Regions from separate parts of the uncultured Acetobacterium sp. genome, predicted to be linked through region 1. Evidence: riboswitches for the same ligand, from Rfam matches in the RefSeq annotation. Region 1 holds a riboswitch; each other region holds the start of a gene.
The links. A riboswitch is a leader RNA that binds a small molecule or an ion and turns the genes downstream of it on or off. The one in region 1 is predicted to bind cobalamin.

Region 1 (6,788 bases):
TGCTCATGTCATATTTTGCCGCCACCAAGGATACCCAGATCGATGCAATAGCATTAGCAAAAATAAAGGCCACCCATAATGGTGTATACATAACCGAAATCAGGGCTTCCACTTCGGCGGCAATCAGTCCACCGGGCTGCTTGTAAACCAATGTCAAAATCCCGGTAAAAAATGCCCAGACTGTTCCATTAATCAGGTACATCCCCATTTTTCCCCAGGGTAGCATGTTATCAATCTGGCCAGTAATCTGGCAGGCAATAACAAATACGATCCCCATAACGACGGCACCAATTAAAGATTTAGTGTCCGTTTTAAAAATACTTCTTTTTCCAATTGCTTGTTCGTTTTGCATTTTTTTCTCCTCTGTTTTTGAATGTTTTTATTTTTATTTATTTCTAATTAGACAATTTTTATGCCCTTATAAAATGGTTTTTACCAAGACCCCGCCAAAGCCGATTATCAGGCAGACGATGGTCATGCCTTCCAGGGGACGGAGATTTATTTTTTTCTGAAAATTTCGCGATGGATGGCGACCATATCCGCGGAGTTCCACCGACAACGCCGCATCACTCGATATCCGCATCGCCCGGTACATCAGCGGTAAAATCGAGGCAGGCAGGTTCCGGATTTTTTCAACTACCGTATCACAGGGCACCCCGCGGGCTGACTGGCTGTCGCAGATGGACTGGTATTCGCCAATCATCACCGGAAAAAACCGGGCTACCATTGGCACCAACATCGCATAACGATAGGGGATATGCCAGTAAATGAGCATCTGCGCCATATCCATAGGGTCGGTGTGAACGCCAAACTGATAGGCGCTTAAGGAGATAATCCCAATTCTCAAAAAAGCCAGCATCGCGGTGGCGACAAAGCCACTGTAAATCTGCAACATTCCCCACGAATAAAGCAGGTCGCCTTCGCGTCCAAAGATCAGATTGATAATCAAGACCTGCGTGCTTAGAATCAGCAACAGGATTGACAGCATTTTGAATGATTTTAAGCTTTTCTCCGAGAGTAGTTCACTGATCAGTATCAAGCCCAGTAATACCCCATTGAGGATCACACTTCGCGAAACCAAGGCTGTAAAAACCAGAAACAGACACCAGGTCAGTTTGAGCCGTGGATCCAGTTTTTTTAAAACAAACATTTAATAATCGCCTCCTTCTATTAGTTCCAGTCGAACTAAGTCCTTTTTGTAATCATCCATTTTGGCTGCTGCAAATTCCAGCGCCAGCTGATGATTGTGCATCACCACAATCCGATTGGCAAAGTCTCTGGCCTCTGTCAAATCGTGGGTCACCAGCAAAATGGTGACACCTTGACGGCTGAGCCGAGCCAGCTTTTCCATCACCAGTTGACTCTGGGGGGCGTTTAAACCGGAGGTCGGTTCATCGGCAATGATCAGCTCGGGGTCACTTATAACGACCGAACCCAGCGCCAGCAATTGGCGCTGTCCCCGGCTCAAGCGCTGGGGATGGATATCTTCGAGACCCGCCAGTCCGATCAGGGTCAGGGTTTCCTGAATCTTTTGCTCCTGCTCGTGCTGACTGAGATTCTTATTGCTACTATTGCTATTTTTTAAAACATAACTGATTTCGTCTTTGACGGAGCTGCAAAAGATCTGATCATCGGGATTCTGAAACAGAAACCCGATCCGGCGCCGCAGTTGACCGACATTTTTCTTTGTCACCGCGGTCCCGAATAGTTCCACGCTACCGGTACTTGGTTTGACCAGCCCTTCAATGAGCTTGAGCATGGTCGATTTACCTGAACCATTCTGACCGATGACCGCCGTAAAATCGCCTTTTTTAAGACTGAAATCCAGCGGCTGGCATCCGGTTATCCCACCTTTATAGCAATGCGACGCGCCGCTTAACTTAATCACGTCGGTACTTTCATCAACCATGAACGGTAGGGGTCGATGGTACTTTTTTTCATTACCGTATTTTTTCTGATATTCGTCAACCGGTAGAAAATCTTTCACCATACCGGCTTCCATTACCAGCACCCGATGGGCGTCTTTTAAAACCGCGCCAGATTTATCCATGACGACCAGGGTCGTGATCTTTTTCTCCCGGTTGAGCTGACCCAGGTGCCGATACAGTTCCGAACTGGTTTTGGGATCCAGTTCGGCAGTGGGCTGATCCAACAGCAGGATCGGGGTTTTCATCGCCAGGATACTCCCTAGCACCACCTTCTGGGCTTGCCCGCCGGATAAGGCATCCGTGGTGCGGTCTGAGAACTCCCGGATCCCGAGAAAGTCCATGATCACATTGACACGCTTGGCGATTTCTGCCCCGGTCAGATTAAGATTGGCCACCCCAAAGGCCAGCTCATCAGCAACCCGTCGGTTGACCATCTGGTTTTGCGGTTCCTGCATCATATAGCCCAGATAGTCAGCCATTTGGCAGAGCGGAATGCTTGACACATCCTGATTGGCTACCGTAACCGTCCCGTTTAGCACACAGGGGTAAAACTTTGGTGCCGCCGAGGTAATCGCGTGGAGCAACACTGACTTCCCCGAAGCCGCTCCGCCGGTAATGGCAATGTATTCTCCCTCATTGATATTTAGTTTAATGTTTTTAAGCGCCGGTTCGCACGCGTCAGGAAAGGTAAGCGTTTTGATATCCAGTTGGATGATGGGTTTCATTGGGTGGCCTCGTGATTGAATTTTTGAATGATGGCTTTATGCCTAAAGCCGGGCACTTCGGTTTTCGCTGAGCTGCGACCTTCGTCGCGGGCTACGCCCTATGCTGAATTGAAAGAATTAAACATTTTATAAGCGAGTTTAACAATATTTAATTCTTTCAATTCAGCGCACGGCTTTATGCTTTCGCGCAAAAAAAGAAGCTCCGACTATCGATAGGTTAATCCTAAGGATAGCCGAAACTTTACCGTCGTTTCATACTCGTTAATTTATGGCAGGTCTCCTGACTCTGGTTTATCTGTTTTTGCGCCTTCCCGTTTCCAGTGGCATGTGCAAAAACAAAACCATTACAGTGATGGGTTCGTCCAGGATTCTCACCTGATTCCCTATTCTCCTTTACAAGGCACCATAAATCGTGTACATATTATATTGAGTCAATCATAGCGAATTTATAAGCTCTTGTCAACTGTTTGACAAAATTTTTATTAATACTCACTCTAATAATCCACAATCTTGCAATATCTTTTCAATTGCTAACCAAATAGAAAGAGAAGGATTTTCTTTATAGAACCGATATCCCTTATACTGCTGTAGGACAAGCCCGTTATCTTCATTATTTTGCATGATAGCCTTTGATCTCTTAATTGCATTTTTTACATCATCTAAAGTCAACTTACTGAGAACTCGCTTGAAATTATCTTCATGCTTATACTGATCAAGATTTTCGAAGCATTCACTATATGCTCGATTGATGGATTTGATGTACTGCTTACGGTGAGTTAAACAACCCTGGCAGTTTATTTTGTGCAATACGATCCATAGTTCAAATGTGAAATTACTGTATCCCAGCAGATATTTAATGGATTTGCCGACTGATTGCGATTGCTTCATTTGATCCAATGTAGTTTGAAACTGGGTTGTGTGAATTTCCTCATTACTCTCGTAGTCAAATATATGGGTTATCTCAGTTTTTCCTAAGTTCACCAGTGATTTTGCCCGTTTCAATGGATTTTTTTGAATGGGGCAGTCAATAGAAATTTTTCTGTACTTTGAAGTTGGTTCGGCATTTACAGTGTCCTGCAACCACTGTAAATACCACTTCTCAGTTTCACCCTCAACGGTAAAGTAGTATTTTCGATTTTCTTTCATCGCTGCTGATCCTCTTTTGTATCATCTAATAGACTTTCAAAAATTGGCGTAAAATCTATGTCTTTGATCGCACCGTAGCGGCTGATAAAGTAATTTTTTAAATAATCTTCGTTCTTACGAACACCGTTCTTGCCTGTTGTACCAAAATCAGAAAGAGAATAGTGAATGCTGCAGTGGGTATCATCATCTCTTTCGACAAATTTTATCTCATCCCGTCGAAATAGATTGGCATTCAGAAAGATCGGGTTATGCGTATTAAAAATCAGTTGTGCGTTATTGATGTTAATCTCGTCGTTGTGAAAAATATTGATAATACTCATCAGTGCCATTGGATGGATCGAAGCATCAAACTCATCAACTACTAAGGTTCCACCATTCAAGAGGGCGTTAACCACCAACGGAAACATATTAATAAAACGAATCGTGCCATATGATTCAAATACCTCAGCTTTTATGGCTGTACTTTTCTCAATCCCATTAAAAAGCGAGTACAATTTCGCTTCGGCTTCATCCCCCTCAATTACATAACCTAAGGCATTAGAGGTGATTCCAAAATAGTTTGCAGCCTCGTTCATCGTCTTTTCAATATAGACCGACTTTTTTTGAGGATCTGAGAATTTGCGAATCAGATTTAATGAGTCTGCACGGTAGATTACCATAAACTTATTATCTAACCAGTTGCTGATTAACAAAGTCAGTTTTGCGCTAAACATCGTTTTAAAACCGTTGCTTAAAAATAGTTCTTCATCATTCAAGTTGCTTTTTGCCAAAGAAATCGCACCTTTTTTATTCTGGTCAAAAGCATTTACTAGTATATTTTCAATCGTATCAAATGTTCCAAACTCCAGGTCTTTGTTTCTGGTAAAGACCACTTCCTCGTTGACTGAAAGAGACTCTGAAATGATCTTTCTCGGAAAATCCGCCTCTAAAAACATGCCAAGGTTTACTTCAAACGAATACTCAATTAAAAAGTTGTTATCAATAAATTTAACAGAGAATGAAACTGGGCTATGCTCTTCGTTTGAGTTATTCGGAATCAGCTCTAGTGCATTAGCAGCAGCATTGGGAGCACTTTTATCGTCTAAATTCCGAATATTTCCGCGAAGAGTGATTGTTTTAAAGGTGTCCATTGCTCCGATGATATTTGTTTTACCGGATGCATTAGGGCCATATATCACCGCCGAGCACAGTCCTTTGTACTCCTTCTTGCCAACTTTTGAATGCTGCACACTATAATCCAGTCCTTTCTGTTTAGGTGCTGGAATCATCGAAAAAACTAATTCCTCTTTAAACGATTTGTAATTCTTCGCTTTGAATTCAAGCAGCATACATTTCCCTCCATTCTGCAAATTTTTATCAAAATTATATTCACATTATATGCTTTACTGGGCAAATAAGTCAATATCATAAACTATTTTACAAAATTTCATCAAATTAATAAATTCTCAACACTGATGTGCGACCCCAACAAGATCCTTTTTTCTCTTTTCCCAGCTTCTTTGTGGACCTTGCTGATTTCGCTTTTGAGTTGTATAATGACAATATCATTGAAATAAAGACGGCATTTTGTTCTTGCATTCGTATTTTAATCGGGAATTTTATGCGCATAAAAATAGTTCGTTATTTCTGCCCTCAAAAATTTCAAGAATAGGAAAACCTTATGAAAAATTTAGAACAAAATCGTCACTTCACTGTAAAAAACTATGACCCTCATACCCATGGCGGCCAGTATCTGGCAAACCTTTCGACCGCCAACTGGGCATCTGAAGCTTTGTTTACCGCCCTGGAACTGGATCTTTTCGAAATTCTGAATGCCTTCGGAGATCATGGCGCCGATGTCCAAGCGCTTTCAGAAAAACTGGAAACCGATACTACGGCATTGTCAACCTTTCTGCCGCTGCTGGAAAGTCTGGGTTTGCTTTTTTGTTATCAGGGCTCTTACAGCAACGCCATCATAAGCAAACGCTATCTACTTTCATCCAGTCCGGATTATCTGGGTCATGCCATCAAGCTGCACCAATTACAGTCTCAAAAATGGCATCAGCTAAAAGCTTCGCTGCTAAAAGACACTCCAATTGAACCGGATAGTGGGCTAGAAGATTTAGCCCATGAACAGCTCGATCAACTAAAGAATAAAGCTATTCCTGAATTGACCCGCATGAAAGCCCTTGACTGTGTCAACTTTTTTCCGGCCTTGTCGGGGAAAATTCTAGTCAGCGGTCCCGGAGCTCAAACAATGGCAGACTGTTTTCTTGAAACCTTTCCGAATCTGGAGATCACCCTGCTTAGCGATGATAATCCCTTCCCGATTGACGCTACTGTTTTTAATGACCCCCAGGCACAGCGGATGGATACCTGTTCCTTAGAAGCACTGCGCGTCGCCTCTGCCAAAAATCAGGCGCTCTATTCTCTGATCATCTTGACCAGCCTGTCAATCAGTAAAGATCATCAACTCATTCTAAATGAGTTGCTCGCCTGTTTACCAATGCTTCAGTCTGATGGTATCCTGATGCTTCACGACGCCTTTGACGAGCATGCAACTCTAATGACCCGGTTATCCGGAGTCAATTGGATGATCAATTCTGGGAGCCAGGTTTGTTCCGCAAAAGAAGTCATCCGCAAATTTGAGGCAGCCGGTCTCACCACCACTGCTCTGGTTCCGCTTGAAACCGATACCGCTGTCATTTTTGCCGGAAAATCGCCATCTTTTTTGGAAGCTCTGGCTTTGACCCCGATTCAACGCTTAAAACACCCGATTCTTAACATCGGCTTTGATGACGTTTTAGAAATTGCCACCGATTCGGTGGTGGTTACCGAATTTGCCAAAAATAAATGCGCCTTTGGCTGCTCTTCGGCCAATCTCAAACATTGTCAGGCTAATGAGATCCCCTTTGAAGAAACCGGCCGGCTACTTTCCACCTATTCCAGGGCATTTCTGATTAGAGGAACCCCGGGAACTGGAGAATTTCAACGAAAGATCTTAGTAGCC
Region 2 (6,788 bases), on a different contig from region 1:
CAATGAATTTCAGCAGAAATATGTGCAGCGGCATCAGGTCAAAAACATTGATGTGTTCCGGGCCAACTACAAGGTATTTAAACGCAACATCAATAAATTAAAAGAAAGCATGGCCAGAACCCTGGTTCAGGAAGAAATTGTCGATGCGATTCCATCCGATGCTGGTAGTCTGATCCCCAACAAACTCTGGCGAATTGGCCGCAGCAGCAATAACAAGGTGTTTGTCAAGACGATTGATAACAACAAGGGCAGCTTTGTGGTCGATATCCTGATCGATTCTAGCGGATCTCAGCGACGCAACCAGTCCCGAGTCGCGATTCAGGCCTATATTTTAGCCCATGCCTTAACCCTGGTCGGGATTCCCAACCGGGTGCTGGGCTTTTCCAGTTTTCTGGATTATACCGTGATCAAACGCTTCCGTGATTATGAATCACCGTTGTCTGCCAATGACAATATCTTTGAATATTATTGCTCTGGGAATAACCGCGATGGTTTGGCCATTAAGGCCACCTGTGAAGATTTGATCAAGCGGAGCGAAGACAACAAAATTCTGATTGTCCTGAGCGATGGCCGCCCCAATGACATCAAGGTGGGGAAAGGCCAGGTCAATGATTTAAGTGAAGCCTATCGTGGTCGGGTTGCGATTGCCGATACCGCCCGCGAGGTGCGGTTTGCCAGACAACTGGGGATTATGGTGCTGGGTGTTTTCACTGGTAAGGAGCAGGATCTGATGGCCGAAAAACTGATCTACGGCAAGGACTTTGCCTACATTAAAGACATCAACCGCTTTGCTGATCTGGTTATTAAATACTTAAAGCAGATTATTATAAGTTAAAAAAACCGCTGTCTGGTGAAAGGGATCATCAGGCAGCGGTTTTAATGGCTTTTAAAAGCAGAAAATTGAGTAATTAAAACAGCAGACCACGATCGGTCTGCTGTTTGAGGTTTGTAGTTAAGCTTATTAATGCTTATACGGTATAGGCAATAATAATATTTTCATCCAACACGCGGAAGGTAAAGCTTTCGGTGATAAACAGTTTAACGTCTTCTTGATCATAAGATTCAAAACCAATGGCAAAATCCTGTCCGATGGTTAGTTCAAAGTTTGGATTATCATAAGGGATCAGAAAAGCGCCATCAAGAACAGTGCTTAATAGTATTTTCCCGCCAATGAGAGCTTCGATCTGTTTAATCAGTGGATAACCATGCGAGCTGATGTTGAGGCGATTATAAGCCACCTCACCGACGATTAAAACAAAGGGGCCGGCTTCAAATTTTTCTTTTAATGTAACCAGACCTTTTGAGATTGCCTCCATAATTTGGGAATCGGTTTCACCAAATGGTATCTTTTCGTTGGCACTGACAGTTTCCAGACCCTTAATTTGACCAGCATCAAAGCCTTTATAAACGGCCGTTTCTTCGAACTCGGCAATTTTCTGGACGGCTTCTTCCAGGTTGGTCAAATCAATATCCTTGGCGCCACGGGTCAGGTTATCCAACTCCCAGCGGTTTAGGGTGAAGCTTATTCGCGCTTCAACAAGCGGTTTGATCTTGAAAACACCAGTTTTCACGAGATTTTCATCGTCGTCGATCAGTTCTAATCGACCTTCTGATACGCTTGTAAAGTCAAGACCTTTTGGTCCATTTACGGTGACAGCTTTTCTTGCCGTTAACCGACTTTTTAATACGGCTTCGGCTCTGCCATCAATTTCACTCCAGGCGAGTTGCGTTAAGGGTGCAATTTCTCTTTTTAACATTATTTTCCTCCTTGATTGATTCTCAATATTATTTTAGATCGCCGACATGAATACCGGATGACCTTGCAGGTTCTGGTGCCGTTTCACTTTCTTCGGCTTCCAGAATTGAACCATCGACAAACAGGTAAGTTCGCAATTCTTCGTCCCATTTATCCATGTTTCGTCTTAACCATTCAATGGCCATGCAGGCGTGTTCAATTTCTTCGTCCCGGTTATGTGCCATAATCGCTTTTAATTCAGGGTCGCTTGTTGCTGCCACGCGTTGGTTGTACCAATCAACAGCTTCTAATTCTTCTTTTAAACTATTGATGGCCCGGGTGATATTCATTGTTTTTTCGTCTAATAATTCAATTGGTTCATGATACTGTGCCATAAAATTTCCTCCTTGTAAATATCGGGTATATAATGTTTATACCCAATTGATTGCGAATTAACAGCAAATATTGTTATATCAACAAAATAGTGTTAGGTTTTCCGGTAGGTATTAAGTGTTACTAAAGAAATTGCATCAACAAAATCCAGAGATGATGAAATGTGATAACTCCATAAGGAGACATCGTTGTTAAACATAGAAATATTACTTTGATTAGTCATAATAAACCCCTTGCTAAAAAATGTGTTTTCGATTAGTATAAAGTCAAACCATGACAGAAGGAATGCGGTGGAAATCCGCAACAGTTTCTTTGCTACTGTAAGGCGATCATGGGTGCAGACGGTCATTGGGTTACCCGAGAAGGCTGTTGCAACAAGCCCCGCCAAGTCAGGATATTTCTAAATGGTTAAGATGTTTGAAGCTTCAAAGAAGGCGGCAAATTGTGAGACCATTTGAAAAAGGCCTGATTCGGGGCAGTGTTTTCCTTATCTGGACAAAATATGGCGCACATTTTGTAAACCTTTTGAAAAAAGGTTTTTTTAGTTTTTTGTAAAATAACTTGTCTAGAAAGAGGGAAACATGGATAAAATTAGGATTAAAGAGTTGCCGGTTGATGTTAATATACAGATGCTGATGAAAAAAATGAACGTAACGTGTGATTCACCGATTTATGATGAATATCAGAATGTGGTAGAGCTTTTAAAAAAGCAAATTAAACCAATGGCGATCATTAAAGCCTGTCCAGTTGAAGTATTCTCAAAATATTTAGTCATAATGGATGGGATCAAGTATAAGAGTAAAACGCTTCATTATTTATTAAAAGACCACGAACAGGTTCTTTTATATTTGCTAACAATCGGTGAAATGCCAACAAATCTCCACCATATTGAGCATTATTTCTTGCAGTCACTAAAGTTGTCAATCATGTATGGTGCTATGAAGCATTTAAAAGCAGCAATTCGGGAAGACTATCATCTTAAGCAGGTAGGAATAGCGAATCCCGGTCTGATCCAGGATTGGGCGATTCAGGATAGCAAGGCTATTTTTGACAGCTTTGGCAGCACCTCACAGAAGATCGGACTTGAGATGGGCAAAGGCTATCTTATGCGTCCAGTATACAGTTCTTCTGGGATTCTCTTCGACGATTTCCATAATTATTGCGATTGCTCAGTGTGCAGCATTGATGGTTGCATTGCCAGAGAGGAAAAGATGACGGGCGACGAAAAGATGGCAAATGTTGGGTGAATGCAAACATTTTGTGATCTTTTACGGAAGTGCAATTTGCGGTAAATTTGTGTTAAAATAGAAGAAAAAATAACAAAGGATGAGGGCAATGCAGATCAATCGATTGCTGGAAATGGTCTATATTCTGTTTGAAAAGAAAAAGGTAACCGCCAGAGAATTGGCCGACTATTTTGAAGTATCTCAGCGAACCATTTACCGGGATGTTGAAGCCTTAGGTGCCGCTGGGATTCCCGTTTATGCCGAAAAAGGAAAGGGCGGGGGGATTCGGCTGCTTGATAATTACGTGATTAAAAAATCGCTGCTTTCTGAAAAGGAACAAGTCAATCTGCTGGCGTCCCTGCAGGGGATGAATGTACTAAACGGACCGGAGGTAGATCCGGTGCTTAGAAAACTGGCAACCCTATTTAAAAAAAAGGATGCCGATTGGATTGAGGTAGACTTTTCCCATTGGGGCGGCGGTATCGATGAGCGGGAAAAATTCAATGATTTAAAAAATGCCATTCTTGGGAAAAATAAGATTGCCTTTGACTACTTCAGTGCGAGCGGCCAAAAGACCGAGCGCACCATTGAGCCGTTAAAGCTCATGTTTAAGGGGCAGTCCTGGTATGTTTATGGATTTTGTCTAAGTAAAGAGGCGCTGCGTTTTTTTAAGGTCAGTCGGATTAGGCAGCTCAGGCAGTTATCAGAGGACTTTTTTCGGACCCTGCCAGAAGGCCCTGTTTTCGAAAAACCGGAAATAGGCGGTTCTCAAATTAGGTTAATCCTAAAAATAGACGCTGCCATGGCTTATCGGATCTACGATGAATTCGACCCGGCTTCAATCACTAAACATCAAGACGGGTCATTTTTGGTAGTGAGCTACTTGCCCGAGGATGACTGGGTGCAAGGATATATTCTTTCCTATGGCGATGCCACCGAGGTGTTAGAACCCCAGTGGCTACGGGAGGCGATTAAGAAAAAATTGGAGAACAGTTTAAGAAAATATCTTTAATATGACATTAGGTGTCAGGTTAAACGGTGTATACTGGATTTATCAAAAAGATAGAAAAGAGGTATACACAAATGGATTATGAACTGGTACAACTAGAAGAAAAAAAGTTAGCAGGCCTTAAAATTCAAACGAGCAATACTGATACCCAAATGGGCGAAAAAATTGGGGCGACCTGGCAACGTTTTTACGGGGATGGAATTGAAGCCTCCCTGGCCGGCAGAAAAAATGAGAAGTGCATTGGCCTTTATACCAATTATGAAAATGGTGCGGCCGGTGACTATGACGTGGTGGTTGGCTGTGAAGTTGATGCTACGGTTTCGCAACCAGAGCTGGTTGAGACAGTAACGATTGCTGCCGGTAACTACGCAAAATTCATTATCCATGGCGATGTGCAGAAGGCCGTCGGCGACTTCTGGATGAAGCTTTGGGATATGAAGCTTGACCGCAGATTTGGCAGCGACTTTGAGGAATATCAACCCGGGGAGGACATGGCCAATGCCGAAATTCATGTCTATATTTCACTGAATTAAGGGAGAAATCAAGAGAGAAATTAAGAGAAAAATCAAAGGAGAAACAGGCGATGGACAAAGTCGATTATAAAAAGCAATTTAAGAGCTTATACCTGCCCCAAAAGCAGCCCGCAATGATAGCAGTGCCGCCGATGTCCTTTGCCATGTTAGACGGTAACGGCGATCCCAATGGGGAAGCGTTTGCGGAGGCGGTGACGGCGCTGTACAGCTTCAGCTATGCGGTAAAAATGTCCTATAAGAGTAAAATGATTCCTGACGGCTATTACGACTATACCGTTTTTCCCCTGGAAGGAGTCTGGGATCTGGTCGACACGGCCAAAACCAGCGCCGATAAAAGCAATTATGCCTATACCGTGATGATCCGACAGCCGGATTTTCTGACCGCTGAACTGGCCGCCCGGTTTATCACGGAAGTCAAAAAGAAAAAGCCCAATGCTTGGCTCGATCAGATTCGGCTGGAAGAATTGGAAGAAGGAATCTGCTGTCAGATGCTGCATCTGGGCAGCTATGATGATGAGCTGGCCAGCTTTGCCCAGATGGAAGCCTTTTGCAGTGACCATGGCTATCGGCGTAGCGACAAAACCCATCGGGAGATTTATCTGTCCGATCCCCGGCGGACCGAGACGGATAAATTAAAAACGGTGTTGCGGTTTAAGGTGAAAGCTGATCAGTATGGCTGATCGGTGATGTGGTAAAGCATCGTGGCAAGCCGTAAAAGTGTGTCAAGAGACCCCTGATTCAGGATGAATCAGGGGTCTTTGAGTTTTTGGTTAGCCGAGGCAATCCACGACCGGGTTGGCTATAGGCGTTTTAGTAAGCGTAAAGTGTCAGGCCGCTGCCGTTATAGACCAGCAGGGAGTTGGTAAAGCTGCTGGGGAGGGACAGGCTTGAGTTAGAGCCGATTTGGTTTTTTTGGTATTCAAAAAATTCTTGCATAGTCACATTGTTGTTATTGTCCTGATAAATCAGATAGTCTACTAAGTTGGCATCGGTATAAAAAGTCGGGTTGATTGGGCCTGGTATGATATTTGGTAAGCTATCGTAAGAATTCCAACGGTTGCCACTCCAGGTATAAACGGAGTGGGTCGTATTACCGGCTTGATCAGTGTCAGGGGTGGTGGCAATGGCTAAGGGATAGCCGGAACTATCGATACCAATCAGCGCTTTGCTGCCGTCCAATGTCACCAGAGTACCGTTTGTCCAGGTGCTTAAGTCGGTTGAAGAGTAGATTTTTCCATTACTATCATAGCCGTAAAAGGTCGTTGTAGTCCCCGCTTGCTTGGCATAAAAGAGTTTAAAATCAGAAACGCCAGATGGCGGGGTCAGGGTGCCGGCTGGAGTCCAGGCGGTGTTATTGTAAGGGGTGGAGATAACCGCATTGGCAGCCAGAATCTGACCTTTTTGTGAATAAGTATAATCGGTCATAAGGTAATTGCTGGCATGGTTGCCGGTTAAGCTGCCGCTTAGTTTAATGGTGTAATCACTGCCCGCGGTACTGGTTTTGTTGTTACTGCTATCGTAATAGTCAGCGCTGTAGGTTTCCAGATGTACATCTTCCTGTCCTTTGCTTTCAATGCCGTCAATATAGGCAACACCATCCATACTATTAGCCTTTGTCGAATCAGCTTTGGGAGTGCTTATGAACGTGACGCTGCTGCTGCCATCGGCTTTTTTCATGGTGACCAAAGTGACATTGGCATAACCCAGGATTCTTGGTGTAATCGCCGCCGTTTTCGAGGTATCGGGATCCGGGGCCAGGTAGTTTTTAGCGGCCTCGCCGTCAAGGGTAAAGTGGATGGTCACGGGTTTGGCACTGCCGTCACTGCTGATATTCTTATTATCGTAGCTGGCGGTGGCTTTTACGGTCACGGCATCGTTATTGATCAAGCCGC
Region 3 (6,788 bases), on a different contig from region 1:
GTGGCGGTGGTGTTTGTTATTATCGGCACCTATGCCTTGTTTATCTCCGGGAGCATTACCCTGCTAAAACAACTGAAAAAGAATAAGACGTTTTATTATCAGTCGCGAAATTTCATTTCCGTATCGGGGATGATTTATCGGATGAAGCAAAACGCCGTCGGGTTGGCCAATATCTGTATCCTCAGTACCATGGTGCTGGTCACCCTTTCCACCACTGTGTCTTTGTATATTGGTCAGGAAGGGATGCGTCGGGATTTTTATCCGCTGGATGTGAGCATAATTGGAGCAGCGGCCAATACCGATTTTGCTGAAGTAATAACGATGATTGAATCTGAAAAAGATAAGTCAAATGTCAGGAGTAAGGATGAAATTTCTTTTGATCTGGCTCGTTTTCGAGCTTTTCAGGAAGGTAGTCATTTTCTAAGAGATATGGTCGAGAACCAAGCTACCGATGCCCTGTATTACCAAAGGATCTCGAATATCACGTTGATCCCACTAGACGACTATAACCGCTTAACCGGTGGCAATAAAAGATTGGCCGAAAATGAAATGCTGATATTTTCGGTTGGTGATAACTATGGCGAAGCGACCATTGTTTTTGGTGATGAGCAGTATCTGATTACCGAGCAGCTCGAATCCATTCCAATGGATTTTAAAAAGACCCAGGATATGGGTCACACCTACTACTTGATTGTTAAAGATGTGGGCGTTATGGATGCCATCTATCAGACCATGAAAAATGACGATGATCCCCAGACGACACTGCATGCGCTGATGTTTAATCTGGATGGGAATGAGGATGCACTCAACGCATTTTCAGCCAAGCTGCGGGCAGCGGTGACCCAGAGTTATCCCGATATCAATATCCAAAACCTCTATGAAGCATTGACTGAACTTTATTTTTTCTTTGGTGGCTTCTTATTTCTGGGGGTGTTTTTAGGATCGCTCTTTATGATGGCCACGGTCTTGATTATTTACTTTAAACAGATTTCTGAAGGTTATGAAGACAGCGAACGGTTTGTCATCATGCAGAAGGTCGGAATGGATAAAGGCGAAGTTAAAAAAACCATTGGCAAGCAGATTCTGATGGTATTCTTTCTGCCCCTGGCCGGCGCGATCATCCACGTCGCCTTTGCCTTCCCGGTGATTACCAAAATGCTGGCCGCCTTCCGGCTGACCAACATAACCCTAATCTTTTTATGCACACTAGTCGGTGTTGTCATTTATGCGCTAGTCTATACCGGCGTTTATCTACTCACCGCCAGATCATACTATAAGATGATTCATTAACAATCACTGCGGCAAACAAAAAATCCCCTATTTTAGGGGATTGTTGACTTTGGACATCGTACTAACTTAGTACCGACAATTATTACATCATGTTGTGACCTAGGGGTCAGACCCTACGCATCGGGGCGGACATGGCAGCGCCTGTCCGATCCCGCGGCGAACAATAGATTAAAATTGGTCGGTACGTTAGTTTGTGCGTCTTCTATTTCAGGGGATTTTTTTCCAATAAAGCTTCTACGTCTTTGAAACACATTGGCCTACCGAACATAAAGCCTTGAATGCAATCGCAGTTGTTGGCTTTTAAATAGTCCAGTTGGACGGTGTTTTCAATGCCTTCGGCAACAATATGAGCATCCAGGTTATGGCCGAGCGAAATGATATCGCCGACGATGCGGATCGAAGCGTCCTGATCGGAGAGATCATCGATAAAGGACTTGTCAATTTTTAAGGTGTCAATGGGGAGCCGTCTTAGATAGCTCAGAGATGAAAATCCGGTGCCGAAATCATCCAGGGAAATTCTGACGTTTAAGGCCTTGATATCATTAAGCATTTCAATCGTTTCTTCAATATTGTCAATAAAAAGTGATTCAGTTATTTCCAATTCCAATTGATTGGGATCCATGTTGGTTTCATCAAGAACGTTTTTAACAATCGCCACAAAATTTTTGTCCCGGATCTGAACGGCCGAGACATTAACAGAAATGCAAAGATTTTGAGCAAAACGATTATCCAGCTCTTTAAATTTATGGCAGGCAGTCAGCAATACCCACTGGCCGATACCGATGATCAATCCCATTTCTTCGGCCAGTGGGATAAAGTCCATCGGTGAAACCCGGCCATAGTGGGGGGAATTCCAGCGAATCAGGGCTTCAAAGCCGCGGATACGATGATCTTCGGCATTGAATTGGGGCTGATACTCGATGAAAAATTCCTTGTTTTCATAAGCCTTTAAGAGCAGTGATTCCATTTGGATCTTATTGAGGATCTCTTCCTTCATATCGGGTCTGAAAAACTGAATGTTATTGCGCCCCAGCTCTTTGGCTTTATACATTGAGGTATCGGCGCTCTTAAGTAGTTCAATCGGTTCTTTGCCGTCCTGAGGAAAGACCGAAATGCCGAAGCTGGCGCTGACTTTAAATTCTGAGCAGTGCGTTTTTATTTTATCGCACAGCTCATTGCGGAGGCTTTCGACATAGTTGTAGGCAGCTTCTTCTTTGATATTTCGTTGAATGATCAGGGCAAACTCATCGCCACCCATTCGACCCAGCAAATCATCTTCATGAACGAGTTCTTTCAAGCGTCTGGCGGTATATTTTAAATAGTCGTCACCATAAAGATGACCCATGGTATCATTGATTTTTTTAAAATTATCGAGATCGATAAAAACAATATAAAAGATTGACTTCTTATCATCAGATCGATTGACCAGTAGATGCAGGCGCTCCAGAATCATTTTGCGATTGGGGAGTTCGGTTAAGCCATCGTAATAAGCGAGAAAATGAAGGCGCTCTTCGTTTTTTCTTATTTCTTCATTGGACGACTGGAGCTCTTTATTCTGGGTGGCCAGGGTTTGTTTGGTGAGATTTAGCGTTTCATACAGGCCGGCAATTTTTTCTTTCTGAGTAATCACCGCATTTAGTCGCTTCATCGCTTTGTCATATCGAAGCTGGGTCATGTGAAAGGTCGCAGCAGCCAGGCTGAACACGAAAGCGAACAGAATATTCTGAATCAGAAAATAAACCGGGGCAAAGCGAAATCCATCAACAGGCAGGAGAAAGGTCACATATAATCCACAGATAAAAGTTGTCGCCGTAATATAATACAGCATTGTTATTTTTAGTCGCATCATGGCAAGGATGATCATCACAAAAGCAGCAGTCCATACTGCCGGGCCAATGATGTGATAGTATCGGATCACGATAAAAGCCAGACAGGTCGATTGGGAGAGCGAAATCAGGTGATCAAATGAATCACTGTTTAATTCTTTTCGGGAAATCGTTTCAAAGGTTAAGCCAAGCAGCAGAAAAATGGCGCTGTTGGTCAGCACCTCGGTTAGATTTCCAGACCAAAAAAAATAAACGATAATGACATTCGCAATTGCGCCAAGAAATAATAGCGGTGATGCCAGCATGCAGCTTAAAATATTTTGATAATACAATATCAGGGAAGGATCATCGGCGGCGTTTAATCGTTCAAATACAGCAGGCACAGTTCGTTTGAATTTAAGTTTATCCATCACAATACCTCTTCGGTTTAAAGGATTACAGACATTTGATCTATTGTAGCATTTTACAAGCTTGATTGCGATAGAAAGTCGTGCAAATTTAATAAATACTTAACCAGTTACTATTTAAAGAAGCTAATTTTTAGCCTTAAAGCGCCTAAAAAAACCTGTACATTTATCATATCCGTGTTATAATATAAACACAATTAAATAAGAGATGTAAAAAATCATTTAGGATGAATAAATTCATTGAGGGAATCTGGTTAGAATCCAGAACGATCCGGTCACTGTAATTAGTTATGTCTCCTTAATATGTCACTGGGCACGTTTTGTCTGGGAAGGCGAGGAGAATAAAAGCTATAAGTCAGGAAACCTACTAAAATGATGTGCTAAAGTGTCCTTCCAGGGAAAAGGGAAGTTAGTAACATTAACAAAAGTTGATTCTATGATATTGCGTGATAGAATGAATGGAAACGTGTAATGATAAAACCTTTTTTCCCATCATAATGTGGGTGAAAGGTTTTTTTTTCGGGCAGTAGTGGATTCAGTGAATGCGTTACGCAAGCTAGCAAATCCGAACGTTCAAAGAAATACTTGCAGTTATCTTTGATTTGAGTACATAAAACTATCGGCTTTTAGTGTGTCCATTGAAATGGGCTGTGTGAAGCCCTCTTTTTTACTGGTTGATATAAAAAATGGAGGTAAAAATGAAAAGAACAAAAAACACAAAAAGAAACATGACATTTGTTGGAATTGTATTTTTAATGGTCCTTTTGGCTGCTCAACCGGTCAACGCCATGCATATTATGGAAGGCTTTCTGCCGATTGGCTGGGCGGTCTTCTGGTGGGTATTATCACTGCCGTTTATCGCTTTCGGATTATATCAGGTCGGAAAAATATTTAAAGACAAGCCTGAGCAAAAAGTTTTATTGGCGATTGCAACCGCCTTCACCTTTGCCTTATCAGCTTTTAAATTACCTTCGGTAACCGGCAGTTCCTCGCATATGACCGGGATCGGTTTGGGTGCCATTGTCCTGGGTCCTTTTGCTACCGTTGTGGTTGGTACCATCGCGCTGTTATTTCAGGCGCTTTTGCTGGCTCATGGCGGGTTGACTACGCTGGGAGCCAATGTCTTTTCAATGGCAATAGTGGGATCTTTTGTTGCTTACGGAATCTATAAAGGGTTGTCAAAGCTCAATGTCCCCAAAGCACTAACCGTTTTTTTAGCAGCTTGTATCGCTGATCTGGTGACCTATATAACAACATCGATCCAGTTAGGTCTGGCCTTCCCGGATCCGGTTGGTGGGATGACGGCATCGGTTGCTAAATTTTTAAGTATTTTTGCCATTACCCAGATACCGCTGGCAATCATCGAAGGTATTTTAACCGTACTGGTGGTCAATGCCATCTACCAATATAAAGAAAAGGGGATTATTTCAAATGAAACTCTCGCTGACAACTAAAATCATTCTGGTTATGCTAATTGGAGCACTGATTATTATTCCTCAGATTGCCTTGCCAGAGGCCGAGTTTGCGGGTGCCGATGACGCCGCCGGAACGGCCATCACCACAATCGATCAAAATTATGTGCCCTGGTTTGAAAGCTTGTTTGATCCCGGCGAGATGGAAGAAAACCTATTCCTTTTCCAACAGATCCTAGGCGTTGGCGGGTTGGGAATCTGCTTTTTCTATCTTTATAAAAAATCGGGAAAAAATGAAAAGGCCGAGAAATCGGCGTAAATAATGAAAACAGATTAACAAGGGTTTGACCCCTTGGTCATTGGTCGGTAGGGGAGTTTGTCACCAACCTGAAGCCCGGTGACTGATATCAATATTAACAGCATCGAAGAAGGAGACTACCATGATTGATCGTTTTGCGCATACCAATAAACTTAGCAATGCCAATCCTACTGTTAAGGTAGTGGTTTCATTAATCATGCTCCTTTCGGTCTTTTTTATCAGTGAACCCCTGTATATGGCAGGGGTTTTTGGTGTTATGGTGGCTTGCACCCTGCTGTGGGCAAAAATTCCCGGACGTATTTATCTCCATACACTGATTTTTGATTCGATCTTTATTATCCCCGGAGCGCTGGCATTATTATTCACCATTTCCAAAGGGGGCGGTGACTATTTAGTGGCATTTAATTTTTTCCAGTTTACCATCGGCATCACCACCGCCAACTTGGTGCTGGCCAGTCTGGTTTTTTGTAGAGCGATGTCAGGCGTTTCCTGCATGCTTTTTTTGATTTATACCACCCCGGTGATGCAGATTGCCGGCGTGATGAAAAAAGCCCATATCAGCAATACTTTTTTAGAGATATTTATTCTAACCTACCGCTTTATCTTTGATTATTGGGATAAAATAAAAATTATGGCAACCGCTCAGGAGTTACGCTTTGGTTACCGCAATGTAAAAGTCTCAATCCAATCGATTGCAATGATGTTAAGCAATTTAATTCTCATGGCCATCCAGAGCTACGAGGAGATGACAAAAACCCTGGAATTAAAGCAATATCAGGGAGACTTTCATGTAAGCTATCGGAAAGGTCTTAAAAATGATTAAAACTAAAAATTTGACATATCAATATCCGGACGGCACTACCGCTTTAAAAGGTGTCTCCATTGACGGAAACAGGGGAAATTGCATCGCCCTCATCGGTGAAAACGGTGCTGGTAAATCGACCTTAATGTCAGCCTTAATTGGGCTGATCAAACCAACTGAGGGAACTGTTTTTTTTAAGGAAGAACCCTTATCCTATAAGAAAAAAAATCTCTACGAATTTCGCAAATCAATTGGGCTGGTTATTCAGGAATCCGATAAGCAGGTCTTTTATTCAGGAATATATGATGACGTGGCCTTTGCCTTAAGAAACATGGGGATGGCTGCAGAGCTCATCGATGGGCGGGTAAAGGCCGCCATGGAAGCTACCGGAATCACGCTTTTGGCCGATCGGCCAGTCCATTATCTCAGTTATGGGCAAAAAAAACGGGTCGCCATGGCTGGGGTTTTAGCCGTCGAACCGGAGATCATTCTGATGGATGAACCGACACTGGGACTCGATCCCAAAAGCAAGGCCGGGGTCAAAGCGATTATCACAGCGGCGCTGGCTAAGGGCATTAAGATTATTTTATCCAGCCATGATATGGATTTTATTTATGAATTTTGTGATTATACCTATGTGCTCCATCATGGTGGCGTGCTGGCAGAAGGCGAAACCACCCAAGTTTTTAAAAATACTCAAGCCCTGGAAACAGCCAGTCTGGAACAGGCAAC

Region 2: it holds a riboswitch for cobalamin, as region 1 does, so the genes downstream of both, QZ998_RS16190 (hypothetical protein) here and QZ998_RS07465 (ABC transporter ATP-binding protein) in region 1, are expected to answer to the same signal.
Region 3: it holds a riboswitch for cobalamin, as region 1 does, so the genes downstream of both, QZ998_RS06975 (energy-coupling factor ABC transporter permease) here and QZ998_RS07465 (ABC transporter ATP-binding protein) in region 1, are expected to answer to the same signal.

What each region holds. Positions count from the first base shown of each region.
Region 1 covers NZ_CAKMJU010000041.1:26,826-33,613, reverse strand. Annotated here, with positions in the region: gene QZ998_RS07475 (hypothetical protein) at 1-352, opposite strand, end outside; gene QZ998_RS07470 (energy-coupling factor transporter transmembrane component T) at 419-1,150, opposite strand; gene QZ998_RS07465 (ABC transporter ATP-binding protein) at 1,151-2,653, opposite strand; cobalamin riboswitch at 2,906-3,076, opposite strand; gene QZ998_RS07460 (RloB family protein) at 3,143-3,799, opposite strand; gene QZ998_RS07455 (ATP-binding protein) at 3,796-5,067, opposite strand; gene QZ998_RS07450 (DUF2284 domain-containing protein) at 5,460-6,788, shown strand, end outside.
Region 2 covers NZ_CAKMJU010000134.1:8,386-15,173, reverse strand. Annotated here, with positions in the region: gene QZ998_RS16205 (nitric oxide reductase activation-like protein) at 1-835, shown strand, start outside; gene QZ998_RS16200 (family 1 encapsulin nanocompartment shell protein) at 969-1,757, opposite strand; gene QZ998_RS16195 (ferritin-like domain-containing protein) at 1,786-2,130, opposite strand; cobalamin riboswitch at 2,363-2,548, shown strand; gene QZ998_RS16190 (hypothetical protein) at 2,710-3,375, shown strand; gene QZ998_RS16185 (YafY family protein) at 3,464-4,366, shown strand; gene QZ998_RS16180 (GyrI-like domain-containing protein) at 4,438-4,896, shown strand; gene QZ998_RS16175 (GyrI-like domain-containing protein) at 4,947-5,576, shown strand; gene QZ998_RS16170 (YDG domain-containing protein) at 5,707-6,788, opposite strand, start outside.
Region 3 covers NZ_CAKMJU010000034.1:55,425-62,212, forward strand. Annotated here, with positions in the region: gene QZ998_RS06965 (ABC transporter permease) at 1-1,290, shown strand, start outside; gene QZ998_RS06970 (EAL domain-containing protein) at 1,493-3,526, opposite strand; cobalamin riboswitch at 3,730-3,910, shown strand; gene QZ998_RS06975 (energy-coupling factor ABC transporter permease) at 4,222-4,977, shown strand; gene QZ998_RS06980 (energy-coupling factor ABC transporter substrate-binding protein) at 4,955-5,254, shown strand; gene cbiQ (cobalt ECF transporter T component CbiQ) at 5,376-6,077, shown strand; gene QZ998_RS06990 (energy-coupling factor ABC transporter ATP-binding protein) at 6,070-6,788, shown strand, end outside.